2 regions of the Pedobacter sp. D749 genome follow, and region 2 is predicted to be linked to the other one. Evidence: riboswitches for the same ligand, from Rfam matches in the RefSeq annotation. Region 2 holds a riboswitch; the other holds the start of a gene.
What was found. Region 2 has a riboswitch for thiamine pyrophosphate ahead of thiS (sulfur carrier protein ThiS). Riboswitches for the same ligand answer to the same signal wherever they lie in the genome.
Positions count from the first base shown of each region.

Region 1: another riboswitch for thiamine pyrophosphate. It lies ahead of pnuC (nicotinamide riboside transporter PnuC); the one in region 2 lies ahead of thiS (sulfur carrier protein ThiS).

Region 1 covers NZ_CP079218.1:3,840,910-3,850,653, forward strand. The annotation lists gene KYH19_RS15455 (hypothetical protein) at 1-173, shown strand, start outside; gene msrA (peptide-methionine (S)-S-oxide reductase MsrA) at 541-1,083, shown strand; gene KYH19_RS15465 (acyl-CoA dehydrogenase family protein) at 1,084-2,172, opposite strand; gene pnuC (nicotinamide riboside transporter PnuC) at 2,191-2,853, opposite strand; TPP riboswitch at 2,916-2,987, opposite strand; gene KYH19_RS15475 (DNA gyrase/topoisomerase IV subunit A) at 3,209-6,106, opposite strand; gene KYH19_RS15480 (PNGase F N-terminal domain-containing protein) at 6,662-8,347, opposite strand; gene KYH19_RS15485 (cytidine deaminase) at 8,558-9,046, opposite strand; gene KYH19_RS15490 (translocation/assembly module TamB domain-containing protein) at 9,195-9,744, shown strand, end outside.
Region 2 covers NZ_CP079218.1:5,187,011-5,196,754, forward strand. The annotation lists gene KYH19_RS21285 (thiamine phosphate synthase) at 1-42, opposite strand, end outside; gene thiC (phosphomethylpyrimidine synthase ThiC) at 47-2,005, opposite strand; gene thiS (sulfur carrier protein ThiS) at 2,036-2,239, opposite strand; TPP riboswitch at 2,305-2,393, opposite strand; gene KYH19_RS21300 (leucine-rich repeat-containing protein kinase family protein) at 2,867-4,168, shown strand; gene KYH19_RS21305 (DUF1349 domain-containing protein) at 4,352-5,014, opposite strand; gene KYH19_RS21310 (Crp/Fnr family transcriptional regulator) at 5,174-5,740, shown strand; gene KYH19_RS21315 (aldose 1-epimerase family protein) at 5,814-6,680, opposite strand; gene KYH19_RS21320 (hypothetical protein) at 6,814-7,143, shown strand; gene pepT (peptidase T) at 7,209-8,462, opposite strand; gene KYH19_RS21330 (hypothetical protein) at 8,522-9,253, shown strand; gene KYH19_RS21335 (M14 family metallopeptidase) at 9,285-9,744, shown strand, end outside.

The sequences.
Region 1 (9,744 bases), 1.3 Mb from region 2:
AACCCGATTTAAAAATAGGCACCTACCGCCACTTTATACAAGGCGAGCCTGTACAGTTTACTGGATTTAAGCTGTTTTATAAAAATGACCTGAAGAAAGAACCTAAACGGTTAATGACTCCGGAAGAGCTGTTAAAGCTTAAACCAAAACCGATATATATCCAATATCAATAAAAACTGAAGCCTGTAATTACGATTACAGGCTTTTTTATTTGCTCCCCAATTGGAAAAAGCATATCTAGTCGTAGCATCACGCTACGACTTTCAAAAAATTAGAAAATAATAAATTTCTTTGCGAGATGCTAAAACCAGCGTTTATTGGAATCTTTTCTATCTAGTTGTAGCGTCGCGACTTTCAAAAATTAGGGGAATATTAAATGTCTTTGCGTATATTTAAGAGAAGATTATTAGGTTTCATACAAAACATGTCCTCCTTAAAACACCCAGGAATAATTTAATCTTTAACTATACTGTAATATCAAAAAAATGTCTTTTTTTTGATTGATCTAAAAATTGGAACAGATTTTATATAATGTAGAATATGCAAATAGCAACATTTGGCGGAGGCTGTTTTTGGTGCACCGAAGCCGTTTTTCAGACATTGAATGGGGTAAGCCAGGTTACATCAGGCTACATGGGAGGAGATTTAAAGCATCCTACTTATATGGAAATTTGTAATGGCAATACCGGACACGCAGAAGTAATTCAAATTACGTTTGACGAGAACGTAATTTCGTTTAGTGAGTTGTTATTGGTATTCTTTAAAACCCACAATCCAACAACCCAAAATAGACAGGGTAATGATGTGGGTACGCAATACAGATCGGTAGTGTTTTACAAAAATGAAGATCAGAGAAAACTGACGGAGAAAATGATCGAAGATTTAACCAAACAGCAAATTTTCGACAAGCCCATTACAACAGAAGTTTGTCCTGTAGCCGAATTTTATGAGGCTGAAGACTACCATCAGAACTATTTTAGCAACAACCAGGGAAAACCTTATTGCGCATTTGTAATACAACCAAAACTGAATAAGTTTGCTACTGATTTTAGAGATAAAATTAAAACAGAGCTTTTGGAATAATTAAATTTCAAAAGTAAGTAAAGCATGCTGGCTTGCCGTATGAATATCTCTCCAAACCCTGTTAATTTCTGATTCCTTCTTTGCAGCCTCTAGGCCACAGTATGGAAATAAAGTAGCTGCCGATTTCCAACAGGCATGGGCCAATTTACGGCTTATTGAACTTACCTCGCTTAATTTGTCATCAGCAATTTCTCCATTACTCATTAACTGATTCCAGGACGCATCAAAAGTATGATAGAATTTTGCACGAAGGCTTAACACTTCTTCTTTGCAGCGGTTAAGTTCATGATTAAAAAACAAAATTTGTGCTTCGCTATATCTACCTAACCCGGAACGGGAGTAAAATGATTGCTCTACCAGCTTAATAAAATGATTGGTCATTCCTAAACTATTTACCGTTAACGTGGTTTCTGCGAGTTGCAAAAAGGGATAGTCAAAGCCAGAATCGGCCACTTCAATTTGCTGGTTAATTTTAAAGGCACGATTTTCTTCAACCTTTAAATCGCAAACTTCAAAAGCATGGCTCCCTGTGGCTATTAAACCAAAGTAAGACCAACCAGGTAAAATATTTACTTCCTCTTTTTTAAGGATGAATGACTTAATTTCCGGTTCTCCGTTTTCATCCAAAATGTCATCCCCATTTTCGTTTTTAATTGTACAGTTAGCAGTAAATATAGTAGCATGTAATGCACCACTGGCATAACTCCATTTTCCATTGAGCAGATAACCAGTTTGCGTTTTAATGGCCACACCACCAACAGCACCACTTCCGGCAAAACAAACTTCGGGATTAGCAAAAATCTCTGCAGCCAATTCGGGATTTAAAAACCCTGCAAACCAGCCTGCACCGGCACAAAGTGTAATGGTCCAGCCTAAACTTCCGTCGGCTTCTGCTAATTCTTCTTCCAGTCTTAAAATTTCAGGGAGTTTTTTGTTTGATCCTCCATAAATTTCAGGCACAAAAAGTTTAAACCAATTTTCCTGATAAGCCAGTTCTAAAATTTCGGGATGAAGTTTACCCATTTTTTCAGAAAGTGCGGCATAAGCTTTTACTTTTTCCTGCCAGGTAGTTGCTAATGTTTCACTCATGTTTTTTTTGTGTAGAATCTAATTAAGCCAACTTGAGCTTGTTTTTTTAATGATTTTGTTCCAGTCAAAAAATCCAAATATAGCTACGACGAACAAAAACGTAGTTAAACAGGCCATAAGCGGAAGCTTTTTATGAAATAGCAACGGAATGGCCACAATATTCGAAATATTCAGGAATATCCAGTTTTCTATTTTGCGTTTGGCCAACAGCCACATGCCTGCCCAGGCAGTAGCAGAAACAAAGGCATCTGCGATTGGAACATCTGATTTGGTAAAGAAAATATCTATTTTAGCAATTACAAAATGTTCAGGCAAATTGATTAGAGCGGTGTAGAAAATTCCGAATCCTATTACAGAAATTAAAACAGCTATAAGTAATTCTTTTCTTGTTGACCATAGAACCTCCATATGGTGATGATTTTCCTGATTTTTCCAAATTAGCCAACCATACACGCTCATTACCAAATAATAAACATTAAGTACAATTTCTGCATATAAATTCGCTTTGTATAATAAGCTCATCACCAATAATATAGAAATGATCCCGGTTGGATAAAGCCAGATATTATTTTTCCTCGCCAATAAAACTTCAGATACGCCAAAACCAACAGCCAGCCATTCGATTAATGAGGTGTGTAAAATCTGCTCCTGAAAAAGCTTAAACCAATCTTGAAAATTCATTTACAATAATTTGCTTTGCAGCCGGTAAAAAACAATTAGCTACTGTTTTCAGGGCGAAACAGTTTTGTAAATTTAACCTCTTCCTACGGCGGCATTACCCGCATCAGGTTCATTAGAAGGTGTAAGGTTTGAGGTATAGGGCGTAAGGTTAAACCCTATACCTTAAACCTCTTGGCTTAAACCTCTAAATGGGTATAATCTCAGCAAATTGATGGCAACAGAAATTGCAACATCAAAAAGCACCCCTTTGAGCATGGCAAATATAGCTTTAAAAATGAAATGTTTTGGTTGAAATACGAAGAGTTGTCAACTTTCTTGCCACCAGGCCTTTAAAGTTGACAACTCTCAAGTCTATTTAAAACAAGCCCAACTGTCCCTTATCGTCAATATCAATATCATCCGGATTGGTAATTTCGAAATCTATCTTTTTAGCAGGTTTTTCTTCAACCTCAGGTTTCTCTTCGGTTTTAACCTCTTCCTTTTTAACAGGTTCGGCTGCTGGCTTTGTTTTTTCTACTACTGGCTTTTCTACTGCAACAGGTTTTTCTTTTACCTCTGGCTTATGCGCTTTAACTACAGGTGTTTCTGCACGTTCAAATTTAGGTTTTGGCTGCGTTGCAACAGCTTCATCCGTAATTGTAGCATCATTGGCTTCAGTATCAGTTGCCGCTTCTTCATTACTAACCGCCTCATTAGCCGTTATGCCATCATCCTCATTTTCCTCAACACTGGTTTCTTCAGTTTCTTCAACAACCACTTCAGGTTCTTCTAATACCACTTTCTGTACATCATGTGGAGATAACCGATTACCATTTGCTTTTAATCCTTTAACATCAATCAATTCAGCTAAGGTTAAATCCAACGTTTCCGGAATCTGGGTTTTGCCCTTTAAAACATCAACAATAATTTTCGCTGCCGGATTTGAAGTAAGGTACAGCAACTTCGATTTCTGCTCCTCGCTTATAAAAATGGTTTTCCTTCCGTTAGCTTGCAGTTCGAATGCAAAACGTTTGATATAATAGTTCTGCGCTTTGCCTTCAAAATGAACAGCGGCAAAAATCTGTTCAGGATCGAACTTCTGAATCAGGATTAATCCGTCATCAAAGTGATTGCTCAGTTCGAAAGAACTTAACTCGTAGTAACCATCTTTATGTACCTGCAAAATACGGTCATCGCCATCAAATTCACCCAGGTATTTTCCACGGCCATCAACATTTAAGCGTTTTAATAAATCATCGTACCAGATTTTAAGACCCGATAAGGTAGAAACGCCTTTACTCTTCAGAATGATTTTTTTAACCGGGTATTTTGAAATAATATTTCCCTGCGATCCACGTCCTTTAATGGCCACTTCTGCAAAATCCTGATCGAACTGAAGTTTACGCAATTTAGAATGCGGTTTCAAGGCAACATTCACAATTTCCGCCTCACCATTCGGGTTGGCAGTAAAATATAAAACCTTTGAGCCTTTCGATCCTTTGGTTAAATCGTATTCCTTATCGCGTGTTACCCCAACTACGGCAAACCTTTTAATATACGACGTACCGCTGGCACCATCCTTATAAACCATATTGTAAATGGTACGCTCGTCGTTTTTCTTAAACACCTGGGCATGAATAATGCCTTTACCTACAAAGGTCTTATCAGCCACCTTAGTGATGATACATTTACCATCTTCGCGGAAAACAATTACCTCGTCTATATCCGAACAATCAGCCACAAATTCATCCTTACGCAAACCAGAACCGATAAATCCGTCCTCACGGTTCATGTACAGTTTCACGTTCGCTAATGCAACTTTCGATGCTTCTACCCGATCGAATAAACGGATTTCGGTTTTACGCTCCCTTCCTTTTCCATATTTACTCAATAATTTCTGGTACCAGGCAATTGCATAATCGGTAAGATGTTTTAAATGGTTTTTAACGACTTTAATCTCATCTTCCAGGTTTTTCATCTGCTCATCGGCCTTTTTCACATCAAAACGGGTGATGCTACTCATTGGCTTATCAATCAGTTTCTTAAAATCCTCAGGTAATATTTCGCGGTAAAGCGATGGTTTAAACGGATCGAATAAAATATGTAATACCTCAACTACGGTATCAAAATTGGATGAGTTTTCATATTCAGGATTTTTGTACATCCCCTCCTGAATAAATATTTTAAGTAACGAACTAAAGAAAATTTTCTCCTGCAACTCGTGCAAGCGAATCTCCAGCTCTCTCTTTAATAAATATTTAGTGTGTTTAGTATTTTCAATCAGGATATCGTTCACACTCAAAAAGAGCGGCTTATCACCCTGGATAATACATGTATTTGGCGAAATCGACACCTCACAGGCCGTAAAGGCATACAATGCATCAATGGTTACATCAGGCGAAATACCCGGTGCCAGGTGCACTACAATTTCTACATTGGCCGCCGTGTTATCCTCAATCTTTTTAATCTTGATTTTGCCTTTATCATTGGCAGATAAAATACTATCGATAACAGAACCCGTTGTGGTGCTGAACGGAACTTCGGTAATCACCAAAGTCTTTTTATCCTTCTCCGTTATTTTCGCACGAACGCGGATTTTACCTCCACGCTGCCCTTCATTATAATTCGAGAAATCGGCCATTCCGCCCGTAAAAAAATCGGGCAATATATTAGGGCGCACCCCTTTAAGCGCTTCTATCGAGGCATCCAGTAATTCGATAAAATTGTGCGGCATTACCTTGGTAGCCAAACCCACGGCAATACCCTCAGCCCCTTGTGCCAATAACAAAGGGAATTTTACCGGTAAAGTGATCGGTTCGTTGTTACGCCCATCATAACTTAACTGCCATTCGGTAGTATCTGGGTTAAACACCACATCGTTGGCAAATTTTGATAAACGTGCCTCAATATAACGGGGTGCAGCAGCACTATCGCCAGTAACCGGATCGCCCCAGTTACCCTGCATATCAATTAATAAATCCTTTTGACCAATCTGTACCATTGCATCGCCAATAGATGCATCACCATGCGGGTGATATTTCATGGTATTACCGATTACGTTGGCTGCTTTGTTGAAACGCCCGTCATCCATCTCTTTCAAAGAGTGCATAATGCGTCGTTGAACGGGCTTTAAACCATCGTTAATGTGTGGAACTGCCCTGTCGAGAATTACATAAGACGCATAATCGAGAAACCAGTTTTCGTATAAACCGTTGATTGGGGTTATGGTATGTTTGTGCTCTTCGTTTACGTTTTGATCTAATTCTTCACTCATTTATTTACAAAAATTGGCAGCCGTAAATATAATAAAAATGATTACACAGAGTGAAGAGAGGTTATTCACATTTTGAGATCTAAAAAGTCGTCATCTCGACTGAAACGAAGTGGAACGGAGAGATCTATCCAGATAGATTTCTCAACTGCGTTGTACTCCACTCGAAATGACGATCGCTGGGTACCCATCTCTAGAAAATAATATTATCCTATCGGCTGGTGTCTCACCTCCAGAAATCTAAATTTGTTTATGTTGATTTGGAAAGCAGGTTCCGTAAGTTTTGTTAAGCGTTACTCTGGCTTTCCGGTACGATCTTTTTTGTCCTCATGCCCCACTGCTCATGGCCGCAAAAAAGGATCTCCTCTTCAATCCGGTTTAGAAAGATAGTTTTGTGCTGCTATTTAGGGCTGCAGGATGCATAAGATAAAACCAAGCGCTTAGGAACGAGCAACAAAAAATCTGTTCATTTGAGCTTATATTAACTTAAATGCCTTACATGGTAAAAAGAGGCAAGAAAAAGATCCTTCACTGCGTTCAGGATGACAAATCATTTGGTTATTCCACCCCCAACAACACGCCCGAAACATTCCATGCACTTGAGCTGCCGCCTTCTGGTTTACCCATCGGGATGGTTACTTTTATGGTATGTGGTCCGGCCTTTAAATCTCCTAAACTAATCCACTCCGGATTGGTAACTGTGCCTGGGCACCAGTTAGAACGGCTTAAATCCGACGAGGAAAGACCAGTTTCAAAATTTCCGGATGCAGGATTCGATAAGCGGTAAGAACCGCAATCCTGCCGCCATGGTGTAAAAGCGAAGGTTTCTTTCTCATCCAGCCAGATGGTATTTTTCCGTGGCACAAACTCATCGCCATTACCCCAGCCACCATGGCCTGTTGTAATGTAACGCAGTTTAGCATTTTTTAGGTCTTTGGTTAAGGTAAAAGAAACTTCCAATCCTTTATCGCTGCTAAACATGGTTGCATATTCTTGTCCGGCCATTTCCATTACATTAGTCGAGTTAAATAAAGGCAAAATCACTTCTTTGGCTTCTTTTGCACTTCCACCATTATGCAGTGTTATATTTAAAGAAACTTTATGTCCACCTTTATCATAGTTACCAATAAAAACAGCTATCCAAACTTCTTTTCCATTTACCAGCGGAAACAATTCTGAAACATCCTGTCTGTAATAAACTTTATCCGCCCAATTTTTATCCTTCAATTTTAAAGTATTGTATTTACCAACACCAAAAGGAGTAAAAAAGCGCATTAATTCTATAACCGGATTATAATTTGCTGTGGCAACAACGCCCTGGTATTTCTTCCCGTTGCCATTATCATAAACAGGCAGGTCTTTAACAGAATTTTTAAGTGCATCCATTAAACTGATCTGTTTATCAGTCGGGATAATAAATACCGATCCTGTTCTATCGTAAGCATCGCCGTTAGATTGCTCGGTTAAATCGACAAAAACATTAGGATTGGACTGGTATTCGGGAAATTTAACTTTCCTGGCAATCACAGTTCCTCCTGCAAATCGGAATACAGAATCGTTCGATTGTGGTTTATCTATAAAATTAATCGTTTCATTATTAAAAACACTTAGCGTGGTAAACCGGCTTTTCCAAAGCAAATCTTTATACGTTAATCCATCTGTTAGCTTAGCGCTTATTTTTTGGAGATCGACCGGTTTCGAATTTTTAACTTCCCCGATTTTTACAGCAGTTATAAAGCTATTGCCATTGCGCACCTGCTCTAAAACCAAACCAAGGTTCTGGCCTAAATTGGTTGGCGCAGCTTTTATTCCGGCATCAGTTGTATACCATAAGTCTATCCGATTAGAGTTAACAACTGTAGTTGCCTTTTTGCAGGTATAACCCAAAATCACTTTGGTTTCGTTACCCAACTCAAAAGCCTGCTTACCAATTGCAAGGCTATCAGCAGTCGCAATTTGTTTATCTGTATCTAAATCGGCAACCTGAAACAAAATTTGCGCAGGTTTAGTAACAATACTCTGTTCGTAAGGATACTTTGCCTTATGATCGAGAATACCAGCATTACTAATTAAATTCTGGCTTGCTGAAGCCAATACCACAGTTGGATTACGGTCTTCTTTTGGCTTCCCATCAGTCGAACGGAAATAAACTATTTTATAAACCATATTATTTTTAAGTACAGCCTGCGCATTGGCACCAAAAGAAATAAAAGCAGAGAAAATAAGGATGTAGAGTTGTTTCATTATGCTTAAAAAACCAAATATAAGGATAAAGCCGGAGGCCCGAGATCGGGAGTTTGAAGGAATAATTACATTCTGATAGACAAGTCGTCATTGCGAGAAGGAACGACGAAGCAATCTTACAACTATGGGTTATAGCGAGTGCATTAAGATTGCTTCGGCGGCTGAAAAAGCCTTCTCGCAATGACGATCTGCCGAGAGATACCTCCCCGCCTATCGCTCCAACCGATCCTCTACAAATGAAAAAGGCAGTAAACTCTTTACACTCGGTACTTTTAAAACCTCTCCGTTTAAGCAATAAAAAATCACCTCGATTGGTGCATTTTGCTTACGTTCAAACTCTGCCATCACCTGCAAACAGCCTCCACAAGAGGTAACAGGTTTTAAAATCTCAAAATGATCAGTCTGGGCAGTAATAGCCATGCTTTCAATCACTGCATTTGGGTAGGTGGCGCCAATGGTAAAAAGAGCTACACGTTCTGCACAAAGCCCAGATGGATAAGCTAAATTTTCCTGGTTGCTGCCTAGAACGGTTTCGCCTGAGGCCAGGCGGATTGCTGTACCCACCCTAAATTTAGAATAGGGAGAATAAGAAGTATTTAAAGCCTTTTCTGAAAGTTCGCAAAGGGTTCTATCTGCCAATGTTAATTCTGTAATACTTTCGTATTGTTCAAAAGATATATTTAAATTTAATGAATTCATTTGTAACTAATTAGTAAACCGCCAATATTAAATTTTTATAGCGGGCGAACAATTTAAGTTATTTTTTGTATTATTTAGTAAAACAGGCCTTAAAATTAATTTTAATGGCGTGCTTTTAGCATTTATCAAACACCAAACACACTTAGCATTGAATAAATACGTACGCAAAAGTCTAAAAATTCTATTGTGGGTAATTGCTTCCATCATCATTCTGGTAGTTGGTGTAGCGCTATCCTTAAATATTCCAGCTGTCCAAAATTTTGTTAAAGGCAAAGCCATAAATTACCTGAAAAACAAGACTAAAACAGAGGTAAGTTTAGAAAGCATTAAAATCGCATTGCCAAAAGATGTAGTTTTAAACAAATTTTACATCGAAGACCGTAAAGGTGATACTTTATTATATGCCGAAAAACTAGCGGTTGATATCAGTTTATTTAAGCTATTAAAAAATACAGTCGAGATCAATAATATTGAACTAAAAAATGTACGCGCCAATGTAAAGCGCATCACTCCCGACACCACCTTTAACTTTTCTTTCCTGGTGGATGCTTTTGCAAGCGATCAGAAAAAGCCAGAAGAGAAAGTAAAAAAAGATACCACTTCTACCCTAAAATTCTCTGTTGATAAAGTTTCTTTTGAAGATATTGGCATCAACTACCGCGATGATGTTGCAGGTAATGATGTGAAATTATATTTAG
Region 2 (9,744 bases):
TTCTTTAAAAACGGTTGGTTTGGCGATTACGATCAGTTCCATATCGTTAAGAGTAAATTTCGCTTCCTTTTTCAGTAAATTCTTTCGATTTTTCCTCCATTCCTTTGGCCAAAGCCTCGTATGCAGCTACTCCTTGTTTTGCAGCATACTCACGCACATCTTGTGTAATTTTCATCGAACAGAAATTTGGGCCGCACATGGAGCAGAAATGTGCAATTTTGGCACCTTCTGCCGGCAAGGTTTCATCATGGAATTCTTTTGCGGTATCCGGATCGAGCGATAAATTAAACTGGTCTTCCCACCTAAACTCGAATCTCGCTTTACTCAAAGCATTATCACGGTATTGTGCACCGGGGTGACCTTTAGCCAAATCAGCCGCATGGGCTGCAATTTTATAGGTAATTACACCATCTTTTACATCTTTTTTATTTGGTAAGCCTAAATGTTCTTTCGGCGTTACATAACAGAGCATCGCTGTTCCAAACCAGCCAATCATCGCGGCACCAATGGCTGAAGTAATGTGATCATAACCGGGTGCGATATCGATAGTTAAAGGGCCTAAAGTATAAAAGGGTGCTTCACCACAATGGTCAAGCTGCTTTTCCATATTCGCTTTAATCAGGTGCATGGGTACATGTCCTGGCCCTTCGATAATCGTTTGTACATCGTGTTTCCAGGCAATTTTAGTGAGTTCGCCAAGCGTTTCGAGCTCCGAAAACTGTGCAGCATCGTTGGCATCGGCAATACAACCTGGCCTTAAACCATCACCTAAAGAGAAAGCCACATCGTAAGCTTTCATGATCTCACAGATTTCTTCAAAATGGGTATAAAGGAAGTTTTCTTTATGATGTGCCAAACACCATTTCGCCATGATCGATCCGCCACGAGAAACAATTCCGGTAATTCTTTTCGCCGTTAATGGCACATAACGAAGCAGTACCCCGGCATGGATGGTAAAATAATCGACGCCTTGTTCGGCCTGCTCAATCAACGTATCACGGAAGATTTCCCAAGTGAGGTCTTCGGCTTTGCCGTTTACCTTTTCCAGGGCCTGATAAATTGGAACGGTACCGATGGGCACCGGCGAATTGCGGATAATCCATTCGCGGGTTTCATGAATATTTTTCCCTGTAGAAAGGTCCATAATGGTGTCGGCACCCCAACGGCAGGCCCACACGGCTTTTTCTACTTCTTCTTCGATGGTAGAAGTAACCGCGGAATTGCCAATATTGGCATTGATTTTCACCAGGAAATTACGACCAATAATCATCGGTTCCAATTCAGGATGGTTGATATTGCAGGGGATTACTGCCCTGCCCGCGGCTACCTCTGCCCTTACAAATTCGGGTGTGATGTAGCCTTTTGGGGTGTTGGCACCAAAACTATTGCCCTGGTGCTGGTGGTTCATTACCTCGTGCTGATCGCCCAATTGCGCATTTAACAGTTCGATCTGCTGGTTTTCCCTGATGGCAATGTATTCCATTTCGGCTGTAATGATGCCTTTTTTTGCATAATGCATCTGCGATACATTCGCACCCGGCTGGGCTTTATAAGGTTTATTGGTATAGTTAAAGCGTAAAGCATTGAGTTTATCATCCGCGAGGCGTTGTTGCCCGTAAGCAGAAGATAATTGATCAAGCTGTGTTACATCCTGTCTGTCTTTAATCCATTGCTCCCTTAATCTCGGAATTCCTTTCCTTACATCAATAACCGCATTCGGGTCGGTATAAGGGCCACTGGTATCATACACGGTTACGGGTGGATTGGGTTCGGTCAGGCCAAATCCGTTGTGAATTTTGGTTTCCGTTAAGCTGATTTCGCGCATGGCGACCTGGATATTATGAATTTTGCCCGGTACAAATATTTTGCGTGAAGCCGGAAATGGACTGCGGCTGATGACTTCCTGGTTTGGTGTTTTTTCTTTTTTCATATTAGGATGATTGAATAGTTGAGTGAATGAATTATTGAATGATTGAATATTGAATGAGTAGGTTAGACCTTCCATTCTCTCACTCAATCATTCAATAATTCTACATTAGCCTCCCTGAGTGGCTTTAATGAGTATAATCTGATCACCTGGGTTTAGCACATGCTTATCCCAAACAGATTTGGAAATGATGGTTTGGTTAACGGCTATGGCAAGGCCATTTGTTTCGGTTGAAATGACATCAGCAAGCATCTGTTCGATGGAACAGGCCTCGTTAAGCAGATAGTTTTGATTGTTTATAGTTACTTCCATATTTTAAAAAATTGGAAAAACTATAGAGATTGCCCCAAAATGGAGGTCGAAAAGAAAGCAATATTAAGATTGCTTTCACTTTTCCCTTCGGCAGTACTAACTGCATCAGGTTCAAAGGGTATTTCTCAGCACGTAGGCACCCCTAAAGTTTTTTGTAAATATATGCGATTAAATTTCTAATGCAAATTAAAAAATAAATTGGGCTATGGTGTTAGAAAGATGCGCTAGGGTTAATTGTTGTTACGTATTGGTTTTAAGTTGTAGAGGAGGTGTATATATAGATGAAATCTATTTAGTTTTTTTGTAATATAGAGAGTGAATGATAGTTGTTTAAATGGGTTAATAAATGGTAGAGCAGAATCAATTCCATCATCCATCTTACATTTTCCATTTTTTTAACTGCAAAGCGCATAGAGAGATACGCGAAGGGCGTAAAGTTTTTACCATATAAGACATTGAAGAACATTTAAGGATATTGAGCTTATATGATCCTTTTATGTCTTATATGGCTCAAATTAAATAAATTGTCCCTTAGGAATTAAGAACGCATGTGGGATTAAGCGTTGATCAACCCCGACTTAAGAAAAACCTCTATCTTCGTTGTCTTAACTAGAAACCAGCACACCTATGCAAAACCTGTTAGCACTACAAAGTGGCGAACTTAAAGGAGCAGTATCTTTAAAGCTTTCTGAAAACCTGACCGAGTTTCCAATGGAAATATTCGAGTTGGCCGATACTTTGGAAGTGCTGGATTTATCTTTTAATAAGCTAAGTGCCTTGCCTGCCGATTTTGGCAGTTTAAAGAAGTTGAAGATTTTTTTCTGTTCCGAAAACCTTTTCACGATTTTACCAGAAGTACTGGGCGATTGCCCTTCGCTGGATATTGTTGGTTTTAAATCCAACCAGATTGAAATGGTACCACCGAAGTCGATCAACCCGAATTTACACTGGTTAATTTTAACCAATAACAATATTGCTGAATTGCCTAAGGAAATTGGCCTTTGCAAAAGGATGCAAAAACTGATGCTTTCGGGAAACCGTTTGGCGCAATTGCCCGATGAATTGAGCAATTGCCAGAATTTAGCATTATTGCGGATTGCGGCGAATAAATTGCAGGAATTGCCGCAATGGATTACGCAACTGCCAAAACTTTCGTGGGTTGCATTTTCAGGCAATAACTTTAGTAAAACGCCGGCTGTAGAAACACTTTCATTAATCCATTGGCACGATTTGGAAATCAGCCATTTGTTAGGTGAGGGTGCATCGGGTGTCATTTCGAAAGCCAACAGAACAATTGGAGAAGAAACTACTGAAGTAGCCGTTAAAATATTTAAGGGAAATGTTACCAGCGATGGCCTGCCCGAAGATGAAATGACGGCCTATATTGCTGCAGGCTACCATCCGGGTTTGGTTAACCTGATCGGACGGATTACGCACCATCCGGATGATAAAAAAGGCTTGGTAATGGATCTGATTCCGAATCATTTTTACAATCTTGGCAATCCGCCAAGTTTAGAAAGCTGTACAAAGGATGTTTTTCCTACTGACAGAAAACTTTCTGAAAAACAGATCATCGGTATTGCTAAAACCATTGCTTCATTGGCTGCTCAATTACATAAAGCGGGCATTATGCATGGCGATTTATATGCGCACAATACTTTAATTGATGATGAAGGCAGTACTTTATTCGGCGATTTTGGTGCAGCCAGTTTTTACGATAAAACTTCTACTGAAACGGCTAAGGTACTGGAACGGATAGAAGTAAGCGCTTATGGTTATCTGCTTGATGATTTACTTTCTTTAAAAAACGAAGAAGTAAGTGAGGAAGTTTATAAAATGATCAGTGAACTTAAAGATGCCTGTTTGGCTACAGTGCCTTTAGAGCGACCAGGTTTTCAGGATTTGGTTGATCAGTTGGCTCAGATTTAATCAAAATTACTAGAAAGGTCGTGATTCTCGCGCAGGAGGGAATCTTCGCGTCATCTCGACTGGAGCGCAGCGAAATGGAGAGATCTAAGTCAAAAAATACGCTTTAGATAGATTTAGTTCGCTGAGCCTTCGGGTTCTTAACTGCGTTGCAATCGCTCAAAATGACGGTACGGGTGAGTCTCATTAATTCTGTTGTTTTTTTGCCCAATCCAACCTGCGCTGATCTGGCGTAGGCGTAACTTTAAAATTTTCGAATGTAGCGTTAAAACCTTTCCCATCAGGGCATGCAGCCACAAGGCCAACCATTACCGGGGCATTATCTTTAAAATAACAGGTACGCAGCATGGTATATTTTTTATCATCAAATGAATAGAAAATTTCTACTGCATCTAGTTTTCTAATCGCTTTCATCCAGATTGATGCAGGTGCTTTCTCCAATTCTACCACGCTCCAGTCGCTCGTTTTATGCGTTACAACGGCGCTTACATTTTGTTTCCCATTAACAAATTCAACTCCTGCTTTAATCCATTCTTCTTCATTAATGCGAAGCATCAATCCCATTTGATCAAACGTGGTTACATAATTTCCGGTAATTTTCACTTTTACCTCGAATTCGCCACCATAAGTAGCATAATAAAAAGGGGCATCATCAACCGTAAAACCATAATGCGAAATGCGCCAATAATCGGTTTTTGCAGGAACGAACAAGCTAAAGGTATTTTTATCTTTAATTTCCCATTTTTCGGGTTCGTTAAACCAGTTCATTTTTGCTAAACTCTGGGCATGTGCCTTTAGGCAAATTAAAGATGATGATACGGCGATTAAGGCTAATAATTTAAGTTTCATTTGTGTGTTGTGTGCTGCAAACATAATGCAAGCACAAATTTTTGTAAAGGACATATATCACTATTTTAATGTGATGATTATCACGCCGATATTTGATCAAAACAAGTGTGTTGGGTTTAAAAATCTGCAATAAAGAGTACATTTGTTTGCATAATAAACATGGAATTAGATTTTTTAAGAGCACACATTCACCAGATTATCTGTTTAACAGATGAAGAATTTGAACATGCTGCATCTTTTTTTACCAAACGGAAATACAAAAAACATCAGTACATTATCCAGGCGGGTGATGTGGCCAGCCAGGAACATTTTGTTGTGAAAGGCATCGTAAAATCTTCATATACCGATAATGAAGGAAAAGAATATATTTTACAGTTGGCCATGGAAGAATGGTGGTTTTCAGACCCAAATGCTTTTAATACTGGCATGCCTGCCACTTTAAATGTAGACTGTATAGAAGATACCGAAACACTTTCCATCTCTTTTGAAAACAAGGAAAAGCTTTGTGACTCTTCACGCAAAATGGAATATTTTTTCAGGAAAAAGTATACGACAGGGAATATGGCTTTACAAAAGCGGGTATTGGCTTTATTGAGTAACAATGCCGGCGAGCGTTACAAACAATGGTGCAACCAATATCCATCTTTACAGCAAAGGATTCCGAAAACCCTTATTGCATCTTATCTTGGGGTAACCAGAGAAACATTAAGCAGGTTATCGCTTTAGTAGGAAAAAAATCTTAACCAGATAAAGCACTGCACGTTACTTTGATAAATAAACCAATCAATAAAAAACTAGTTTAAAAACACTCTACTTCCCAAAAGCGCGACCAGTTTTTGCCTGGATCAAGCTTTATTATGCCCTCTTTGTGGGTTAATTCCTGATCGTGGTTAACGCCATCAGCAACTCCGCACCAAGGCTCTAAACATACAAATGGCGCATCGGTTGCCGCCCATATTCCAAAAAATGGAAAATCTTCAAAATGGAAATGGAGGCCATAATCATTTTTAGTGTTGAGCAAACTAATGCAGTTGCTTTGCAGGGTTTTAAAAACCAACGCATCGTTATAAAACAAATCATGTTTAAGCTTTAGCTGATGTGCATTAAGCTCGATATTTTTGGTTTCATCGGCCACCAGGCCATCTTCAAGTTTCCAATAGCTTAATTTCTCATCAGCATTAAAAGCCAGATAGTAATCTTCGTAAACGGTATTTGGCGTGTTTGGTACCGCAAATGCCGGATGCGCACCAATGGAAAATAGAAGTTCGGCAGTACCCGTATTTCTTACCTCATAAGTTAAATTCAGTTTCCTGCCGATTAGCCGGTACCTCAGTTTCAGCTCGAAATCAAAGGGATATACTTTTAACGTATCTTCATTTTGGGTTAACGTAAAAACAGCTTCGTTTTCACTTATTTTTTCGAAACTGAATATATGGTCGCGGGCAAATCCATGCCTGGGTAACTCATAATTTTTACCTTCATAGTTAAAACTGTTATTTTTTAATGAGCCAACTATGGGAAATAAAACCGGGCTATGTTTTGCCCAATACTTTGGGTTGGCATTCCATAAATATTCCAGCTTGGTTTCTTTGCTAAATAAACCTTGAAGTTCTGCGCCTTTAGCCGCCAGGCTAACTTTTATATAGTCGTTTTCGAGAGTTATCATGACAAGCTAAATTAGTAAAAAGATGGGCTTTAAAAATATCTTTTTTATTAATTTTGATCACGGCTTAAAGCTTAATACCCCGTTTGTTTTATTATCCGCAAATTTACTTTCCCTCAAAACAAGATCAGAAGCTATGGCGATAGATTTAACCAAATTATCAAATGTAAAAGTAAAGGCTGCGATTATGGCGTTGCAAAAAGGCGATGAGAAAACGTGGTTTTCTTTATTTGCTGCCGAAGTTGCCTTTTATGATGACGGGAACCAGATGAAATTTAATAATTTCTTCAGGAAAGCACTAGGGCATGAGCGTTTTACCTGTATAGATAAAGTTGAAAACAATGGTTTGGAGGTATATGGTCATTTCCACTCCGACCAATGGGGCGATTTTAAAACCTGCTTTAAATTTCAGGTAAACAAAGAAGGAAAAATTGCGAGGTTAGATATTGGACAAGCTTCTTATTAGTCCTGAGTCCAAAGTCAATAGTCCTTATTAATCGATGATTAGACTCAAGACTACTGACTCAGGACTTACCCCTTCTCTTCCCAAATACAAGCAATATTTATAATGGTTTGTATAGCTTTTTCCATATCCTGTACGCTTACCCATTCTTGTTTACTATGAAAGGCATGTTCGCCGGCAAAAATATTGGGACATGGTAAACCCATAAATGAAAGTCGCGAGCCATCTGTTCCACCACGGATACTTTGTTGTTTGGCAACCACGCCAGCTCTTTCAATGGCTTCAATGCCATATTGCACAATTTTAGGATGCTGATCTAAAATCTGTTTCATATTGCGATATTGTGCTTTAATATTAAGCTTGTAGGTAGATTTCGGATAGTTCGCCATTACCTTTTTTACAGTTTCTTCCAAAAACTGCCCATGTGCGGCTAGTTTTTCATCGGTAAAATCCCTGATGATAAACTGTGCTTCTGCCTCTTCTACCTGCCCATTTATACTTACCGGATGGATAAACCCTTCCTTTTGGTGTGTAGCTTCTGGTGTAAGTGTATTTTTTGGCAGCGAATCTAAAATTTCAGCGAGGATTTTTATAGCGCTTTCCATTTTTCCTTTTGCAAAGCCCGGATGTGTACTTACGCCATAAACCTTAAGGGTGGCACCATCCGCAGAAAAAGTTTCATCTTCAATGGAGCCCAGTGTTTCTCCATCTATCGTATAGCCAAAATCGGCACCTAATTTCTTTAAATCTGCTTTGTCTACACCCCTGCCTATTTCTTCATCTGGTGTAAAAAGAAGTTTGATGGTTCCGTGTTTTACCTCTTGGTTTTTCATTAAAAATGCTGCAGCTTCCATAATTTCTGCTAGTCCAGCTTTATTGTCTGCGCCCAATAAAGTTGTGCCGCTAGCGGTAATAATATCATTTCCAATCTGATGTTTTAGGTCTTTGTGTTCAGAAAGTTTGATAACAATATGGTGATCATCTGGTAGAATTAAGTCTTGTCCCTGATAATTTTCATGAATAATCGGTTTAACATTTTCGCCGCTACAATCAGGTGAGGTATCCATATGCGAGCAAAAGAAAATTACAGGTAACGGCTTATTGGTGTTAGATGGGATTGTACCATAAACATAGCCATTATCGTCCATTTCGGCATCAGAAATGCCAAATTCTAACAATTCCTGAACCAACACTTTGCCCAGGTTCTTCTGTTTTAGGGTTGACGGACAGGTAGGAGAATTTGGATCAGATTGGGTATCAATCTTTGCATATTTTATAAATCGCTGCTCGATTGATTTGTTAATGTTGGTGTATGTGCTCATAATTCAAAGGTAAAAGTTATAGATATCGAATAATCATATTATTTTTGTAAAAAAACGATATGATTTTTAATTTGCTGAAAGCTACCTTCATTACCTTTTCGCTTGTTTTTATAGGAGGTTTTGCTTTTGCCCAAGCCAACTATTTTAACATGTCGTATGGTTTTGGAGCAGGAATAAACAACTCTTATACCGATGTAAATAAAGGAAGTATTGGATATACAGTCTATGGTGTATTAGATTATCATATCACGCCCTTCTTAACCTTAGGTTTAGAGGGACAGTATGGTACGGTCAAAGGCGGGAATATACGAACCGACCCGAACAACCGTCAGTTTGTAAACAAATATACAGCAATTACAGCCAATGTAAAGCTGATGCTTGGTGAGGTGGTGAACTACAATAAAAGTGAGTTTTTATACAATATAAGAGGTTTGTATCTGGGTTTGGGTATAGGGGCGATTAACAATAACATTACCGATATTGTAAGGTATAAACCACTTTGGGCCGCTTCTGCTCCAGGTTATGGCCCTTTTTTGGGAGAAGATAAGACCTTGGAGCTATTGGTGCCTTTAAACTTAGGGTTTAACTATTACATTAACGATGGATACGGTTATATGCGGTATGTCATCAATATCAATTCACAATTGAACTATACTAGAGGCGAAGGCCTGGATGGTTATAACGATTCGAGGCAAAAATTTAAAAACTTCTCACCCGATATCTATAACACCTACACCATAGGTTTTAAATACATGTTTGGTGGTCTTAAATATTATCGTAAAACACTTTAATAACATTATTTCAATTTCTTAGATTTAAGGCATGAGAAAATTTTTTGTGTTTTGTTTGCTATCTATCAGGTTAAAAGCTGCGGCACAAAAAACACCTTTCGAATTAAGTGGGAAAATCGAAACTACAACATATACCGAAGCAATATCTTATTACAAAAACCTGGCTAAAACTTATCCCGAAGCCAAACTATTTTCCTATGGGCGTACTGATTTTGGAAAACCTTTACACGTATTGGTATTGTCACATGATCAGGTTTTCGATCCGGCACTGATCAGGAAAAGCAACAAAAGGGTGTTATTGATCAATAATGGAATCCATCCTGGCGAACCAGAGGGAATTGATGCCTCAATGATGTTAGCCCGCGATCTCCTTAAAACTCGCAAATTGCCAAAAGATGTAGTGATCTGCATCATTCCCATCTACAATATAGATGGCAGTTTTAACCGTAGCGGAACATCCAGGGCTAACCAGAACGGGCCAGTTGCTTATG